DNA from 2 places in the Carnobacterium sp. genome. Region 1 is predicted to be linked to the other one. Evidence: a T-box and tRNA genes for the amino acid it is inferred to sense, from the RefSeq annotation. Region 1 holds a T-box; the other holds one or more tRNA genes.
What was found. A T-box is a leader RNA that pairs with one kind of tRNA and senses whether it is charged. The one in region 1 lies ahead of ABS911_RS11560 (valine--tRNA ligase), so its partner is inferred to be a tRNA-Val.
Positions count from the first base shown of each region.

Region 2: it encodes a tRNA-Val, which carries the amino acid that the T-box ahead of ABS911_RS11560 (valine--tRNA ligase) is inferred to sense. The anticodon was not compared.

Region 1 covers NZ_JBEMBC010000068.1:3,182-11,174, forward strand. The annotation lists gene ABS911_RS11560 (valine--tRNA ligase) at 1-2,541, opposite strand, end outside; T-box leader at 2,615-2,850, opposite strand; gene tpx (thiol peroxidase) at 2,905-3,396, opposite strand; gene ABS911_RS11570 (redox-sensing transcriptional repressor Rex) at 3,478-4,188, opposite strand; gene ABS911_RS11575 (amidohydrolase) at 4,342-5,940, opposite strand; gene thiI (tRNA uracil 4-sulfurtransferase ThiI) at 6,082-7,299, opposite strand; gene ABS911_RS11585 (cysteine desulfurase family protein) at 7,335-7,993, opposite strand, start outside.
Region 2 covers NZ_JBEMBC010000027.1:14,258-22,250, reverse strand. The annotation lists gene ychF (redox-regulated ATPase YchF) at 1-204, opposite strand, end outside; gene ABS911_RS07285 (DUF951 domain-containing protein) at 242-439, opposite strand; gene ABS911_RS07280 (ParB/RepB/Spo0J family partition protein) at 458-1,348, opposite strand; gene ABS911_RS07275 (ParA family protein) at 1,341-2,102, opposite strand; gene noc (nucleoid occlusion protein) at 2,250-3,122, opposite strand; gene rsmG (16S rRNA (guanine(527)-N(7))-methyltransferase RsmG) at 3,233-3,949, opposite strand; gene ABS911_RS07260 (PTS sugar transporter subunit IIC) at 4,466-5,482, shown strand; tRNA gene ABS911_RS07255 (tRNA-Val) at 5,580-5,652, opposite strand; gene mnmG (tRNA uridine-5-carboxymethylaminomethyl(34) synthesis enzyme MnmG) at 5,825-7,720, opposite strand.

The sequences.
Region 1 (7,993 bases):
ATTTTCTACGAATTTTTTATTCGCTAATTTTCCTTCTACACGTTTCACTTCTTTGCTCCATTTATCTAATTCTTTTTCTAAACGAGCGATTTCTTCTTCTAAATTGATCAATCCAGCTAGTGGCAAGTAAATCTCAGCACCTGTGATTACAGCTGACATAGCTGTTTCAGGAGCTTCTACATCACTTGAGATCGTTAACGTTTCAGGGTTACAGAAGCGCTCAATATAAGAAGTATTATCCTTCAAGAATCGTTCGATTGTTTGATCGTTCGTTTTGATCAATAATTCAATTTTTTTAGATAACGGTGTATTTACCTCAGAACGAATATTACGAACCGAACGAATCAATTCCATCAGTACATCCATCCCTTTGGTTGCTGCTTCATCAGAAAGTTCCGGGTGAACAACTGGGTATTCTGCTACCACTAAGGATTCTCCTTCGTGAGGAATGTTTTCCCATATCTCTTCTGTAACAAAAGGCATGATAGGGTGTAACAGACGTAACGTTTGATCCAATACATAAGCTAAAATACTTCTAGTTGTTTGTTTCGCTTTTTCATCTTCTCCAAATAATACTTCTTTGCTCATTTCGATGTACCAGTCACAAAAATCATCCCAAATAAAGTGATACAAGTGACGTCCCGCTTCACCAAATTCAAAACGCTCGAATAAGTCAGTCACTTTTTCAACAGTTTCATTTAATTTGGTTAAGATCCAACGATCAGCAACCGTTTTTTCACCTGTTAAATCAATTTGATCGACAGTAAAGTTTTCCATATTCATCAATGCAAAGCGACTAGCATTCCATATTTTATTGATAAAGTTCCATGCAGCATCCATTTTGTCATAACTAAAACGAACATCTTGCCCTGGAGCAGAACCGTTTGACAAGAACCAACGTAATGCATCAGCCCCATATTTTTCAATCACATCCATTGGATCGATCCCGTTGCCTAGTGATTTACTCATTTTACGGCCATCCGTGTCACGGATAAGTCCATGGATCAATACATTATTAAATGGTCGTTTTCCAGTAAATTCTAAACTTTGGAACATCATACGACTCACCCAGAAAAAGATAATGTCGTATCCTGTTACTAATGTATTGGTAGGGAAATAACGTTTAAAATCTTCAGATTCTTCATCAGGCCAGCCCATTGTAGAAAACGGCCATAAAGCTGAACTAAACCACGTATCCAAAACATCTGGATCTTGTACCCAATTTTCGCTATCTTCAGGTGCTTCCATCCCTACGTACAGCTCACCGCTTGTTTTATGGTACCAAGCAGGAATACGGTGGCCCCACCACAATTGACGTGAGATTACCCAATCGTGAACATTTTCCATCCAACGCATATACGTATTTTCGAAACGCTCTGGCACAAAATTAACCTTCTCTTCTGTTCCTTGGCTTTCGATTGCTTCTTTAGCTAGTGGTGCCATATTTACAAACCATTGCGTAGATAACCTTGGTTCCACTACAACTCCAGTGCGTTCTGAGTGACCAACACTGTGAACCACTTTTTCGATTTTGATCATTCGACCTTCAGTTTCTAAATCTTTTACCACAGCTTTACGAGCTTCAAAACGATCCATTGATTCATACTTGCCAGCCAATTCATTCATTGAACCATCATCATTCATCACATTGATTTGTGGCAAATTGTGACGTTTCCCAACTTCAAAGTCATTCGGGTCATGAGCAGGAGTGATTTTTACAACACCTGTACCAAAATCCATTTCAACATAATCATCTGCTACAATTGGAATTTCACGATTCATTAATGGCAACAGAACTGTCTTACCAATTAATTGTTGGTAACGTTCGTCGTCTGGATGGACCGCAATCGCTGTGTCCCCTAGCATCGTCTCAGGTCGTGTTGTCGCAATTTCTACTACTCCGCTGCCGTCTGTTAACGGATAACTCATATGATAAAAGGCGCCTTCAACATCTTGGTGAATAACCTCGATATCTGATAAAGCTGTTTTAGCTTTTGGATCCCAGTTGATGATGTATTCTCCACGGTAAATCAGTTTTTTATCGTACATCGTTACAAATACTTTACGAACCGCTTCAGACAATCCTTCATCTAATGTAAAACGTTCACGGCTATAATCAACTGAAATACCAACTTTTGCCCATTGTTCACGAATCACACTGGCATACTCTTCTTTCCAATCCCATACAGTATCAATAAATTTTTCACGTCCTAAATCGTAGCGTGAAATACCATCTTCAGCTAATTTAGATTCTACTTTTGCTTGGGTTGCAATTCCTGCATGATCCATACCTGGCAACCATAGAGTATCAAAGCCTTGCATTCTTTTTTGTCTTACAATAATATCTTGTAATGTTGTATCCCAAGCATGCCCTAAATGCAATTTTCCTGTTACATTTGGAGGAGGAATAACGACAGAATAAGCCTCTTTCGTCTTATCTCCACTTGGCTTAAATAGTCCTTTTTCTACCCATTTTTCATAACGACCAGCTTCTACTTCATTTGGCTGATATTTAGTAGACATTTTCAATTCATCTGTCATTTTATCTCTCCTTTACAATATCACTTAATAAATCTGAAAAACAAAAAAAGCATCCATCCCAATAATAAATTATTATTAGGACGAATGCTGTTCACTCGCGGTACCACCTATATTGCATACTTTATTAATTTTAAAAGTACACCTCTTAGTTCCAATTTTAACGGATCGTTACTCCGAACAAAGTTACTGTATGTTCACCTTGTCAGCTCCCAAGCTACCTTCATTTTATCACGACTAAGAACTCCCAGCATTCGTTCTTTTCTCTATCAGTCAGCAAATAAAATTACTCCTCTTGTTCATTGCCTTTTATTTTTACATAGTAGCATTAAAAAAGTTATTTTTCAATACACCTTATCGATTTCATTAACGTGCTGATCTAGCTGCTTTGATCGCTTTATCATAGTCGGGTTCACTAGACATTTCAGGAACGATTTCTTGATACGTGATTTCACCTCTTGGGTTAACAACAAATACTGAGCGTGCTAATCGTTCAAGATCTTCCATTACTAAACCGTACGCGTTACCAAAACTTAATTCACTATCATGCAACATTTCCATTGAAATATCTTTTCCAGCACACCATTCAGCTTGCTCTTCTTTAGTGTTATTCGAAATAGTGATCAATTGTACACCCTCTAATTCACTGGCGATTTTATTGAATTCTTTTGCTTGCAAAGCACATACTCGTGTATCAATATCTGGAATGACACTGATTAAAACAACTTTTCCGGAAAATTCTTTTAATCCAACTGTTTCATCCGCTAAGTTTTTTATAGTAAATTCAGGCGCTTTATCTCCAACCTTTGTTTGAATACCTCTTAGTTTATGTGGTGTACCTTTTCTAGTAATCTCCATATTAAACACTCCTATTCTACGACTCATCTTAGAATAGTATACGAATAATCTTTTTTTAAAGCAATATTTCCGTACGAATAGTTAAATTCTGTCGTTATCCAACATATCCGACAACTTATTTATCTCAATCATTTTTTCAGGTGGATTCCCAGGATATAGCGCTTCGTTTTGATAGACCATTGTAAAAATTTCACTGGAGAAATCAATATACTTCATTTGAATAGCATCCGGTACTTTTATTCTCCCAGGGGCAAAATTTAAAATAGAAGTGATACCGGCATCAATTAGATCATCTACTACTTCTTGTGATACTTCACTAGGTACAGCACAAATAGCTGTGTGAATTTGTTGTTTCCTAACGAGTTCTTTCATTCGTTCCATAGGAAAAATTGGTACACCTGATATTTCTTTCCCTAAATAAGGCGATTGAATGTCAAAAGCACACTTGATTGTAATGTTTTTTTCTTTCTTGAAATTATTGGTTAAAATGGCTGTCCCTAAATTCCCTACGCCAATAAGTACTACGTTAATGATATTATTCACATTTAATAATTCACGAAATACTTCGGTTACATAAACGACCTCATAACCGTATCCGCTTCTTCCTAACTCACCAAAATGAGAAAAATCTCGACGAATCGTTGCTGAAGGAATTTGTGTCAGTTGACTCAATTCTTTTGATTTTATGCGCTCTACCCCCGTTTCATTCAATTTTTTCAATGAACGATAATAGATAGGTAACCTTTGAGCTGTTGCATTTGGAATTTGGTGTATTTTAGTTGTTATTTCCACATTATCCTGCCCCCTGTCCTTTAATTTTCTTCATTATCATAACATCTTTCAATTATTAACTCAATACAATTGTGATGTTAATCACAATTGTATTGAAGAAAAAAGAAGACAGTCGTTTCCATTTATCTTCTTTCTTTATTGATTTCTTGAGCATTAATCGTTTGTCGAAAAAACGATGTTTCCACCTACAACTGTTTTCGAAACGACTTGGTCTTTCAAAGCATCTTTTTCTATTAAAAAAGGATTTTGCTTTAAAATTGTAAAATCACTGATATAACCAGGTTTTATCTTCCCTCTAGAATTCTTTTTATAACCTGCAATAGCACTTCCAGTTGTGTAAAGCGATAAAGCTTCAAATACTGAAAGCTCTTCTTCCGAAAAATAACGATTTTTATTTTTTCCATCTCTTTTCGTTCTAGTAACAGCTGCATGTATACCATAAAAAGGATTGGGAATTTCAACTGGGGCGTCACTACCTCCTGCAATTGGAAACCCGTTATCTTTTATAGTCTTCCACGCAAAGGCAAGAGGTGGATGATTTTCGCCTAAGACATCTAGTGCCCATGGTAGATCACTGCTCATAAATTGCGGCTGTAAATCAAAAACCAAAGGTAAGTTTTTAGCCTTTTTTAATAATTCAGCGTTTAACCAAGGTGTGTGGATCATTCGATCCAGTTGTCCAGGCAGTGGTGGAAATTGACGTAACGCTTCAATTACTTTCTCAAATGCCCTATCCCCTAAAATATGGATAGCTACTGGAAGTTTAGCTTTACGTGCAGCTTTGATAAGAGCTATAAAAACTTCATCTGTTTGAACTTGTAGGCCATAATTAGTAGTTCCAGGATACGGGTAGCTCATTAATGCCGTTCGAGACCCTACTGTTCCATCATAAAATATTTTCATTGCTCCTAGTTCTATATAAGGGTTGCCATCCAGATAAATTTCATTTGAATGATTATAGGCGTTTAATTCCTCATGATGAATTAGGAGATGAACTCGAAAGGCTTTTCTTTTTTCTTCAATAACCGTATGAAACGTCTTTAAGGTCCCTTCAAAGCCATTAAAGTAATGCAGATCCTCCGAATGTCCCCCTGTTATGCCTTTTGACCATAAATCTTCAATCGCTAAAGCTAAGTATTCCTCTTGTTCTAAAGGAGTCGTCTCAGGAAAAGCATTTATAGCCAAATTCGTTGCTTCATCTTTTAAAATTCCTGTTAATTTTCCTTCTTGATCTAATTGAATCTCGCCGCCACCATCATACGTTTGGCCATCTTTGAGCTGTAGCTTATTGATTAACAGTGTGTTGATAACAACATTATGATAATCGATTCTGCGAACCAACAATGGATGCGCTGTTGAAATAGCATCCAAGTCCATTTTTGTAAGAGGTGTAGGATCATCTTCCCATTCATTTTCATTATACCCCTCAACAAAAAGCCATTCATCCAAAGCTAGGTGTTCAACTTTTTTTCGGATTTGATCCAAACTTGTTTTTTTACTTTTAAACTGATTTAAATTTAAACGAGCTAAACTCATTCCATACCAAAGTAAGTGCAAATGGCTATCTACAAAACCAGGAAATACTATTTCATTATTTAAATCAATTTCCTCACTTATTTTATTACCATACCTTTTTCTTAATTCATCTTCTTCGCCTACAGCTAAAATGGTTTCACCATCAGTAAGGACTGCAGAGATCGTTTCGTCTTCTTTTTCCATTGTAAAAAAAAGACCATTTTTCCATAACTTCACTTTGACATCCTCCTATCGAATTCTCTCTTTTTATTATACCTACTTAATTTTTATTTAGCAGTATTAAATTACATAAGTAGAACGATAGAAAAAAAGCTAAACATAAAATACATGTCTAGCTTTTTTCAACATTGCATTTAATTATAATAAACTTGAAAAATCAGCTTCTTGTTGTGCTTCTAATGTGTCTCCAACAGTAATTTTAGTGATCACTAAACCGTTCATCGCTCTTTCTATTAGCCCTTCAACATCAAGTCGTTCTTCATATTTACGAGCTTTTTCTAGTTTAGGTTGTGTTTTAGGTGCTGGTGGAGCAAAAATTGTACAGCAATCTTCAAATGGTTGGATGGACAAATCAAATGTATCTATTTTTTGAGCGATCTCAATAATTTCATTTTTATCCATCGAAACAACTGGTCGGATGACAGGCGTCGCAGTCACATCATTGATTGCAATCATACTATGCAACGTTTGCGAAGCAACTTGTCCTAATGACTCGCCATTAACGATCGCTAATCCTTTGCGTTCTTCGCGGATAAGATCGGTCAATCTCATCATCATTCTGCGTGTAACAGTCATTAAATAACCTTCTGGAACAATTTTCTTTATTTCTTCTTGAATTTCAGTAAAAGGAACTTCAATAAATTGAACGCTTCCTGAGAAAGCAGCTAATTTAGCGGCTAAATCTTTCGCTTTTTGAAGAGCCCGCGGGCTTGTGTATGGAGGGCTGTGGAAATGAACAGCTTCAACATTAACACCGCGCTTCATGGTTAAATAACCAGCTACAGGGGAGTCTATTCCGCCAGATAACATCAACATGCCTTTTCCACTTGCTCCTACAGGTAGACCACCTGCCCCCATAACCGTCTTGCTGGATAAAAAGAATCCTTCATTACGAATTTCAACTCGTAATGTAATATCTGGTTTTTTCATTTGAACTTTTATGCCTTCAACTTTGCTGAAAATTTCTGCTCCCAACAATTGATTCATATCGTTCGTATCTAATTCATAATCATGATCAGAACGTCTAGTCATTACTTTAAATGTTTTGCCTTCTGTAAACAACTCTTCGACCATATCGACTGCAACTTTTTTTAACAATTCAATATCTCGGTCCAACCGTCTAACTGGAGAATAATTTTGAATACCAAAGATAAATTCTAACCTTTTCAATACTGCATCACTATCTGCACCATTTAATTCTAGATGCATACGGTCACGTTCTCCATGTACTTTTACTTCTTCAAAATCTTGCAAAGCAAACTTTACATTTTGAGCTAACTTGCTAATAAAAATGCGTTTATTTTTACCTTTAGTTGATAATTCACCATACCGTATCATTACTTCATCGTATTGCATGTGCTGCTTACTTCCTCTCTGTATTCCCTCTAAATTTATTTAATGTCTTTAAATTGTTGATATAATTGATCAAATTCGGCCATAAAAATTTTTGCTTCTGCTAAATTATTAGTATCGGTCAAACTGATACGCACTGCACTTGTAGCTAACTTTTCAGGGACATGCATAGCCTCTAACGTACTAGAACCAACACCACTACGGCTAGAACAAGCACTAGTTGTTGAAATATAAATGTCTTTTTTTTCAAAAGCATGAACCATTACTTCTCCACGAATGCCTTTTAAAGCAAAACATAAAATATGAGGCGACCCATCTTTTTGAGAAAAAACCGAGACTTTTTTATACCCTTCTAATTGCTGTACCAAGTATTTTTTTATTTCTCTTTGATCATTTTGTTTCTCTTCTGCTTTTTCAAGTACAAGACGTAAAGCTTTAGCCATAGAGGCTGCACCAGCTACGTTTTCTGTACCACTACGTTTGCCAAATTCCTGTCCACCACCATTTAAAAGTGGCGCAATTTTTTTCCCTTTTTTAATATACATGAATCCCATACCTTTAGGCCCGTGAAATTTATGAGCAGAAAAAGTAGCTAGATCGATTCTTGATTCTTTACCTAATAATAAAGGGACTTTCCCGATCGCTTGTACCGCGTCCACATGAAAATGAACGGTTGGGTAATCTTTTAGCACTTCCC
Region 2 (7,993 bases), on a different contig from region 1:
AAAAGTAGTAGGAACAGTTTTCTTTGGTGATACTAATTCTGTCAAGCGTGTCAAACGGTAATCAGGAACTTCTACAACTCCCACGTTCGGGTCAATAGTTGCAAATGGATAATTTGCAGCTTCTGCTCCAGCTTTTGTAATGGCGTTAAATAAGGTTGATTTACCTACATTTGGTAAACCTACGATTCCAGCTGTTAATGGCATGTTTAAATTCACTCTTTCTCTTTTAATAGTTTTGTTGTTAATTTTGTTCTGCTTTTTCTAAAACTTTTTTCATTTTCTTTTCAAAATCTCTTCTTGGCATCATGACCATATGTCCGCATTGTGTGCATTTAATGCGAATGTCCATACCCATTCTAATGATCTGCCAACGGTTTGCCCCGCAAGGATGAGGTTTTTTCATTTCAACAATATCATTCAAATCGTAATTTTTTTCCATCGTTAATCTCCTATGCGTTTATTCATCATCAAATTGAATCTCTAGAATATCTAAAATACGCGTCAAATCATCAGTAGAAAGGTATTCAATTTCAATTTTCCCTTTTTGATTTTTTTCATTTATAGAGACACTGGTGCCAAATTTATCCATTAACCGTTCTTCGCTTTCACGAATATAGTAAGGTTTTTTGACTTCTTTTTTTGGCTGTTCAATTTCTTCTTTAGACTGGTTCATCTTGTTCACTAATTGTTCTAATTGACGAACCGTTAAATGTTCTTTGACCACTCGTTTAGCTAATTTTGAGATTTGTTTTTTGTCTTTTAAGCCTAACAATGTTCTTGCTTGACCCATTGAGATTTCTTCTTTTTGGAGCATCTCTTTAACAGCATCTGGCAGCCCTAATAAACGCAAATAATTGGCGATATATGGTCGGCTTTTACCTAACCGTGTAGCTACTTCTTCTTGAGTCAATTTTAATTTTTTCATCATCATTTCATACGCTTCTGCTTCTTCTAAAGAGGTTAGATCTTCCCTTTGTAGATTTTCCAGAACCGCAACTTCCATCATCTTTTCTTCATCAAATTCACGAATAATGGCTGGTATTGTTTCTTTTCCGGCTAGTTTAGAAGCTCTAAAACGACGTTCTCCAGCTATGATTTCATAGCCTTTTATTTTAGATTCACGAAGAATAATTGGTTGGAAGACACCCGATACTTTAATAGATTCTGCTAATTCGTTTAAAGCTGTTTCATCAAATGTTTTTCTCGGTTGGTAAGGATTTGGTCTGATATCGGTTAAGGGTATTTTCTGAACTTGTTCATTAGCTGCATTGATATTTGAAAGCTCTGCATAGTCTCCAAAAAGAGCGTCGATTCCTCTTCCCAACCCTTTGCTATTTTTATTAGCCATTTGCTAGCACTTCCTTCGCTAATTCAAGATAGACTTCTGCTCCTCTAGAACGTGCATCGTAATCAATGATTGACAATCCGTGACTTGGAGCCTCAGATAAACGAATATTGCGTGGAATAATCGTTTTATAAACTCTTTCTCGGAAGTATTTTTTCACTTCATCGACTACTTCATACCCTAAATTCGTACGTGCATCCAACATTGTCAATAAGACACCTTCAATTTTCAATTCAGGATTAAAATGTTTTTGGACCAGGCGAACGGTATTTAACAATTGGCTTAATCCTTCTAGAGCGTAATATTCACATTGAACTGGAATCAAAATAGAGTCACTTGCGGTAAATGCATTAATGGTCAAATGACCTAATGATGGCGGGCAGTCGATCAAAATATAATCATAGTCATCTCTTACTTTTTCTAAAGCTTGTTTCAATCTAGACTCTCTAGCCATTTGCGAAGTTAATTCAATTTCTGCACCTGCTAATTGAATTGTAGCTGGGACGACCCACAAATTCTCTCTTGAAGAAGGCAGGACGACATCTTTAACAAGTGTTTCGTTTACTAAAATATCATAAATGTCTTTTTCAACATCTGACTTGCGTACGCCTAAACCACTTGTTGCATTTCCTTGTGCATCAATATCGACTAATAATATTTTTTTACCAAAATATGCTAAACAAGCACCTAAGTTGACTGTCGTCGTTGTTTTACCAACTCCGCCTTTTTGATTTGCGACTGATATAATTCGTGCCATCCTATTTCCTCCATCTGTGTTTAATATCCCCTAGTAACTTTCTTGAAACTGATTTAAGTGCAACAAGCAAAAATAGGAGAAAAATTACATTATGCGTATTTTTCTCCTACGCATTTGTTCAAAATGAATTTTTTCATTTATCGCTCTTTATTTACTTATTTTTTTAATTTCAATTGTGATACGGTATACATCTTCTAGGTCCTCTTCTATTGCTTCTAAAGGCATGCCTGTTTCTTTTATTAGTTCAACTGATTTATTGATGGTATTTAAAGCCAATCGAAGATCCTTGGAAATTTTTCTAACTCGTCTTTTCGGCTGCTCTTGAGTATTGTTTTTCTCTGCTACTTTTTGCTTTACTAAACGCTCTGTTTCCTTAACGGTTAGTTTTTTTTCAATAATAACACTTAATAATTCAGTCTGTTCCTCATGCGATAAGGCTAATACGCTGCGACCATGTCGTTCTGTGATCGTTCTGTTAAGCAAAGCTTCTTTTAAAGGTTCTGCTAACTTTAGCAACCGTAATTTATTGGCTATGAAAGATTGGCTTTTCCCAATGCGTTGCGCTAAAGCTTCTTGTGTCAACTCATTTAATGCCATCAAACCTTGATAAGCTTCAGCTTCTTCAATAGCTGTCAATTCTTCTCTTTGTAGATTTTCAATCAACGCAACCGAAGCTGTTTCGTTATCTGTCATCTCTTGAACAATGGCTGGTACTTCTTTCCATTCCAAAAGTTGCATCGCACGAAAACGGCGTTCCCCTGCAACAATTTCATACTTATCTTCTTCATATTTTCTAAGAATGATGGGCTGGATCAATCCGTGAATATGAATTGTACGAGCTAATTCATCCAACTTTTCTTCATTAAAAACTTTTCTAGGCTGAAAACGATTAGGAACAATCTGTTGTACAGCAATTTCTTGAACATGTTTTTGTTTTTTTAACACTTCTAACAAAACATCTTCTCCGTTTTCAGTTTTCTTTTTAGACTTTCCTGAACCAAATAAATCAGACAACGCCATTCTTTTTCTCTCCCTCAGTCCTATATGTCCTTTGATTCTATTGTATCAAAAAACGCTCTTATTGAGTAGTTGAATCCGAATAGAAACTGTCTGATAAGTAGCGGTTTCTACTATAATGGATTCTTATTTGGTGTTCCCGGTTTTCTTGGATATTTTTTTGGTGATTCTTTCTTTTTATCGATTAAAACGATATGTCGTTCCCCAGCTTCACGTGGCAGTTCAAAAACAAACTCTTCACGAAACTTTCCGCCCAATGTAGCAATTGCTTTTTGTCCTTCAGCCATTTCTTCTTTGGTATTACTTGCTTTTAGAGCAATAAAAAGCCCATCTTTTTTAACTAATGGCAAACACAATTCAGATAAAACACTCATACGTGCAACGGCTCTAGCCGTTACAAAATCAAATGATTCACGAAATTGTTTATTTTGACCAAATGTTTCAGCACGGTCATGATAAAAATGAACGCCATCTAATTCTAGTGTTTGCGCTAATAATGTTAGAAATTGAATTCTTTTATTTAATGAATCAACTATAGTGACTTCTAATTGTGGGAAAATGATTTTTAGGGGGATGCTTGGAAACCCGGCACCTGCACCTACATCACATAGGCTTTGGACCCCTTTAGTAAAATCCACATATAGTCCAGCTGTAATCGAATCATAGAAATGTTTTAAATACACTTCTTCTTTTTGGGTAATTGCAGTCAAATTAATTTTTTCGTTCCATTCTTGCAACAGTTTAAGGTATTGATCGAATTGTTCCATTTGCTTCTCAGTAACCACTAATCCCTTATCTTCAAGGGCTTTTTTAAACTCTTCTGGATTCATTAACTCAACTCCTTTTTACTAACGTGAAACACTATTTGTTTCACAAATCCATCGTTTTAACTGTATAACAAATTGACTGGAAGTGCAATGCTTTAAAGCATTTTTTCCGCTATATAAATAGATTAAATTTTATAACATCCGGCTTTAAATGAGAATTAGATAAAATGAATTAAAATTAAATGATAGAAATTGTTGACATTGTCTTGTAAGCTTGTTAGAATATTGGAAATAGTCAGAAAACAATTAATGAAAAAGGAGATGTTCAATATGAAAACTACAGTCGAATCGTTTAGCTCACGTTCTCAATTGAACGTATCTTTAGTCATTATTAACTTATTAATTTAGCCCAGGATTCGAACTATTCATTTAGTTGAGTCCTAGTTTGCGTATCTAGGGCTCAATCATCGAACTGATGAGGCAAGCCTTTATACAAAGGCTTGCCTCTTTTTATTTGGAAAATTCGAAGACTCATAAGTGTTGGATGTCTGTTAAACAAAAATACGGAGGCGATTAAATATGAAGAACTATCTAACAGAAAGAATGTATAAGGCATCATCAGGGATTGCGAATGCTATTTTTGTAACGATTGGGATTGGTTTACTATTAGAAACAATTGGAAATATGACTGGATTAACGATTTTAGTTATTATTGGAACAGCCGTTAAAATGTTGATGGCTCCTGCTATTGGTGCTGGTATCGCCGTTATGTTAGGTGGAAATACACTTACAATTTTTAGTGCTATGGCTGCTGGAGCAATCGGAGCCGGCGCTATTCAAACGACAGCAGATGGAATGATCACTATTGCCACAGGTGAACCAATTGGTTGTCTCATTGCAGCTACCATCGCTACATTTGTTGGTAAACGTATTTCAGGTAAAACACCTTTAGACATGATGGCTATACCGATCACAGCGGTCTTAGCTGGTGGTGTAGCTGGTTACTACTTAAATCTTGTGATAGCTCCATTCTTAAACATGGTTAGTGCTTTTATCTCTGCCTCCGTTGCTGGTTCACCAGTTATTGGCGCAGCCGTGATTTCAGTCGTTGGTGGGCTCGTATTGATGTCTCCTGCTTCTTCAGCCGCTATTGCAATTGCACTAAACCTTGACCCTGTTTCAAGCGCTGCTATGTTGGTAGGAACGACTAGTATGTATATTGGCTTTTCTTTTGTCTCTATGCGTCAAAATAATCTTGGTGGATTTTTAGCACAATTTGTTTGTACACCAAAAGTACAATTGCCGAATATCGTTAAAAATCCGCGGATTTTAATTGGCCCAACTTTGGCTGCAGCAGTAGCCGCTCCCATTTCAACTGTTGCTCTTGGTTTTACAGCACCCAGCGCTTTAGGCGGATTAGGTTTTTGTTCATTGATTGCTCCACTAAACATTTTTGTATCTCAAGGAAGTGGATCATTTGCTGTTTATATCCTGACTGCTTGTTTGGTTCCCATTGCTATTACAGTAGTAGTAAATAAAGTATTAGAAAAAGCTAGTTGGTTGCGTAAAGGAGATATGGCTTTAGTAGTAGAATAATCTGATGGTTACACTATTAGCCTTCACCTCATTTGAATCCTTATGCAAACGAAAAAGAGACATAAATCCTTTTATGGATTTATGTCTCTTTTTTTCATGGTCCCTACTGGGCTCGAACCAGCGACCCCTACCTTGTCGAGGTAGTGCTCTCCCAACTGAGCTAAGAAACCTTTTATTGTTTGCGTTTGCAACATCATTAAGTATACCTTAAACAATTGATTCCGTAAATATAGAATTCTATTTATTTTTAACATTTATATTATTTCCTGGGAAATAATAATCGAAAAGAGCCTTACAATTTAAGCATCAGCTTAATTGTAAGGCTCTTTTCGTAGTAACTATCTATACTTGTACTTTTGCAATTTTCCCTTGTTCTACATAAACCATTAAAATCGAAATATCTGCTGGATTCACACCACTAATACGGCTAGCTTGGGCAATTGTTTCAGGCTGAATTTTAATCAGCTTTTCCTTTGCCTCTGTAGCGATACCATTGATAGCAGCATAATCAATATTTTCCGGTATACGTTTATTTTCCATACGTTTTAATTTATCCACTTTTTGAGAAGCTTTAGCGATGTATCCTTCGTATTTCACTTGAATTTCTACCTGTTCTTCTACGGCTAATGGAAGTTCATAGTCTCGAGGGACGAATGCTAAAAGATCTTGATATGAAACTTCTGGACGACGCAAGAAGTCTTTAGCTAAAATGCCATCTTTTAAAGGTGCTTGATTATTTTCAGTTAAATACGATTGGATTTCAGCAGTTGGTTTCAAACGAATAGAACCTAGACGTTCTATTTCTCCTTCAAATTGAGCTTTTTTCGCTACAAAGGTATCGTAACGTTCTTTTGTTACTAGTCCTATTTGATGACCGATTTCAGTTAATCTAAAATCTGCATTATCATGACGTAACAATAAACGGTATTCTGCACGAGACGTCAATAAACGATAAGGTTCATTCGTACCCTTCGTCACTAAGTCATCAATCATAACGCCGATGTATCCTTCACTACGTTTCATGACAAAAGGTTCTTTTCCTTGCACTTTAAGTGCTGCATTGATACCAGCCATGATTCCTTGACCAGCGGCTTCTTCATAACCGGAAGTTCCGTTCATTTGACCAGCAGTGAACAAGTTTTCAACCACTTTCGTTTCTAAAGAAGGACGTAATTGATGAGGCGTAACCACATCGTATTCAATTGCATATCCGGTACGCATCATTTCTGCGTTTTCCAACCCTTCAATTGAATGTATAATATCTTGTTGAACATCTTCTGGAAGAGACGTTGATAAACCTTGGACATAAACTTCTTCTGTATTGCGTCCTTCAGGTTCTAAAAACAATTGATGTCTTGGTTTGTCACTAAAACGGACAACTTTATCTTCAATTGATGGGCAGTAACGTGCGCCTACTCCTTCAACGATTCCCGTAAACATTGGTGCACGGTGAAGGTTATCTTGAATTTTTTGATGAGTCGATTCATTTGTGTACGTTAACCAACACGATAACTGATCTTTTAAATATGCACTATTTGGTGTTTCATAACTAAAGTGATTCGCTTTTTCGTCACCGGGTTGTTCTTCTGTCACGCTGTAGTCAATAGTTGAAGATTTAACTCTAGGAGGTGTTCCGGTTTTAAAACGATTCAATTCAAAACCATTTTCGAGTAAACTTTCAGAAAGCTTAACAGATGGTTGCGAGTTATTTGGACCAGAAGAATATTTCAGCTCACCAATGATAATTTGACCACGAGAAGATGTACCTGCTGTTAAAATAACCGCCTTAGATCGATAGATTGCACCAGTATTCGTGATGATTCCTTTGCATATACCGTCTTCGATAATCAGTTCGTCAGCAATTCCTTGTCTTAAAACAAGATTTTCTGTTTCTTCAATGGTTTTTTTCATTTCATTTGCATACATAAATTTATCTGCTTGGGCGCGTAAAGCTCTAACAGCAGGCCCTTTCCCGGTGTTCAGCATTCTCATTTGAATATATGTTTTGTCAATATTGCGGCCCATTTCACCGCCAAGAGCATCAATTTCTCGGACTACAACACCTTTGGCTGGTCCTCCAATTGATGGATTACATGGCATAAAAGCAACCATATCTAGATTAATAGTGATTAAAAGCGTTTGACTTCCCATTCTTGCTGCTGCTAATGCGGCTTCTGATCCAGCGTGTCCTGCACCAACAACGATTACGTCAAAATTTCCAGCTTCGTAATGATTCATTTAAACAATCCCTTCTTTCCAATCTTTCTCTTTGTTTATTTATGTCGAATTTATTTTTTGTTTATTCATTGAGTTGAGTTGTGTATCTAAACGTTGTACTTCGCATCCTTTTAGTTGAGCTTCACTTCCCAGACACTGAGTAATTTTCAAGATTTGACGCAATGCGCGGGATGCTCTTGCTTTCAATTCTTGAAAATCGCTGTGTGTCTAAACGGGAAGTTCAGCATCCTTTTAGTTGAGCTTCGCATACCAGACTTTCGGAAAAAACGTAAT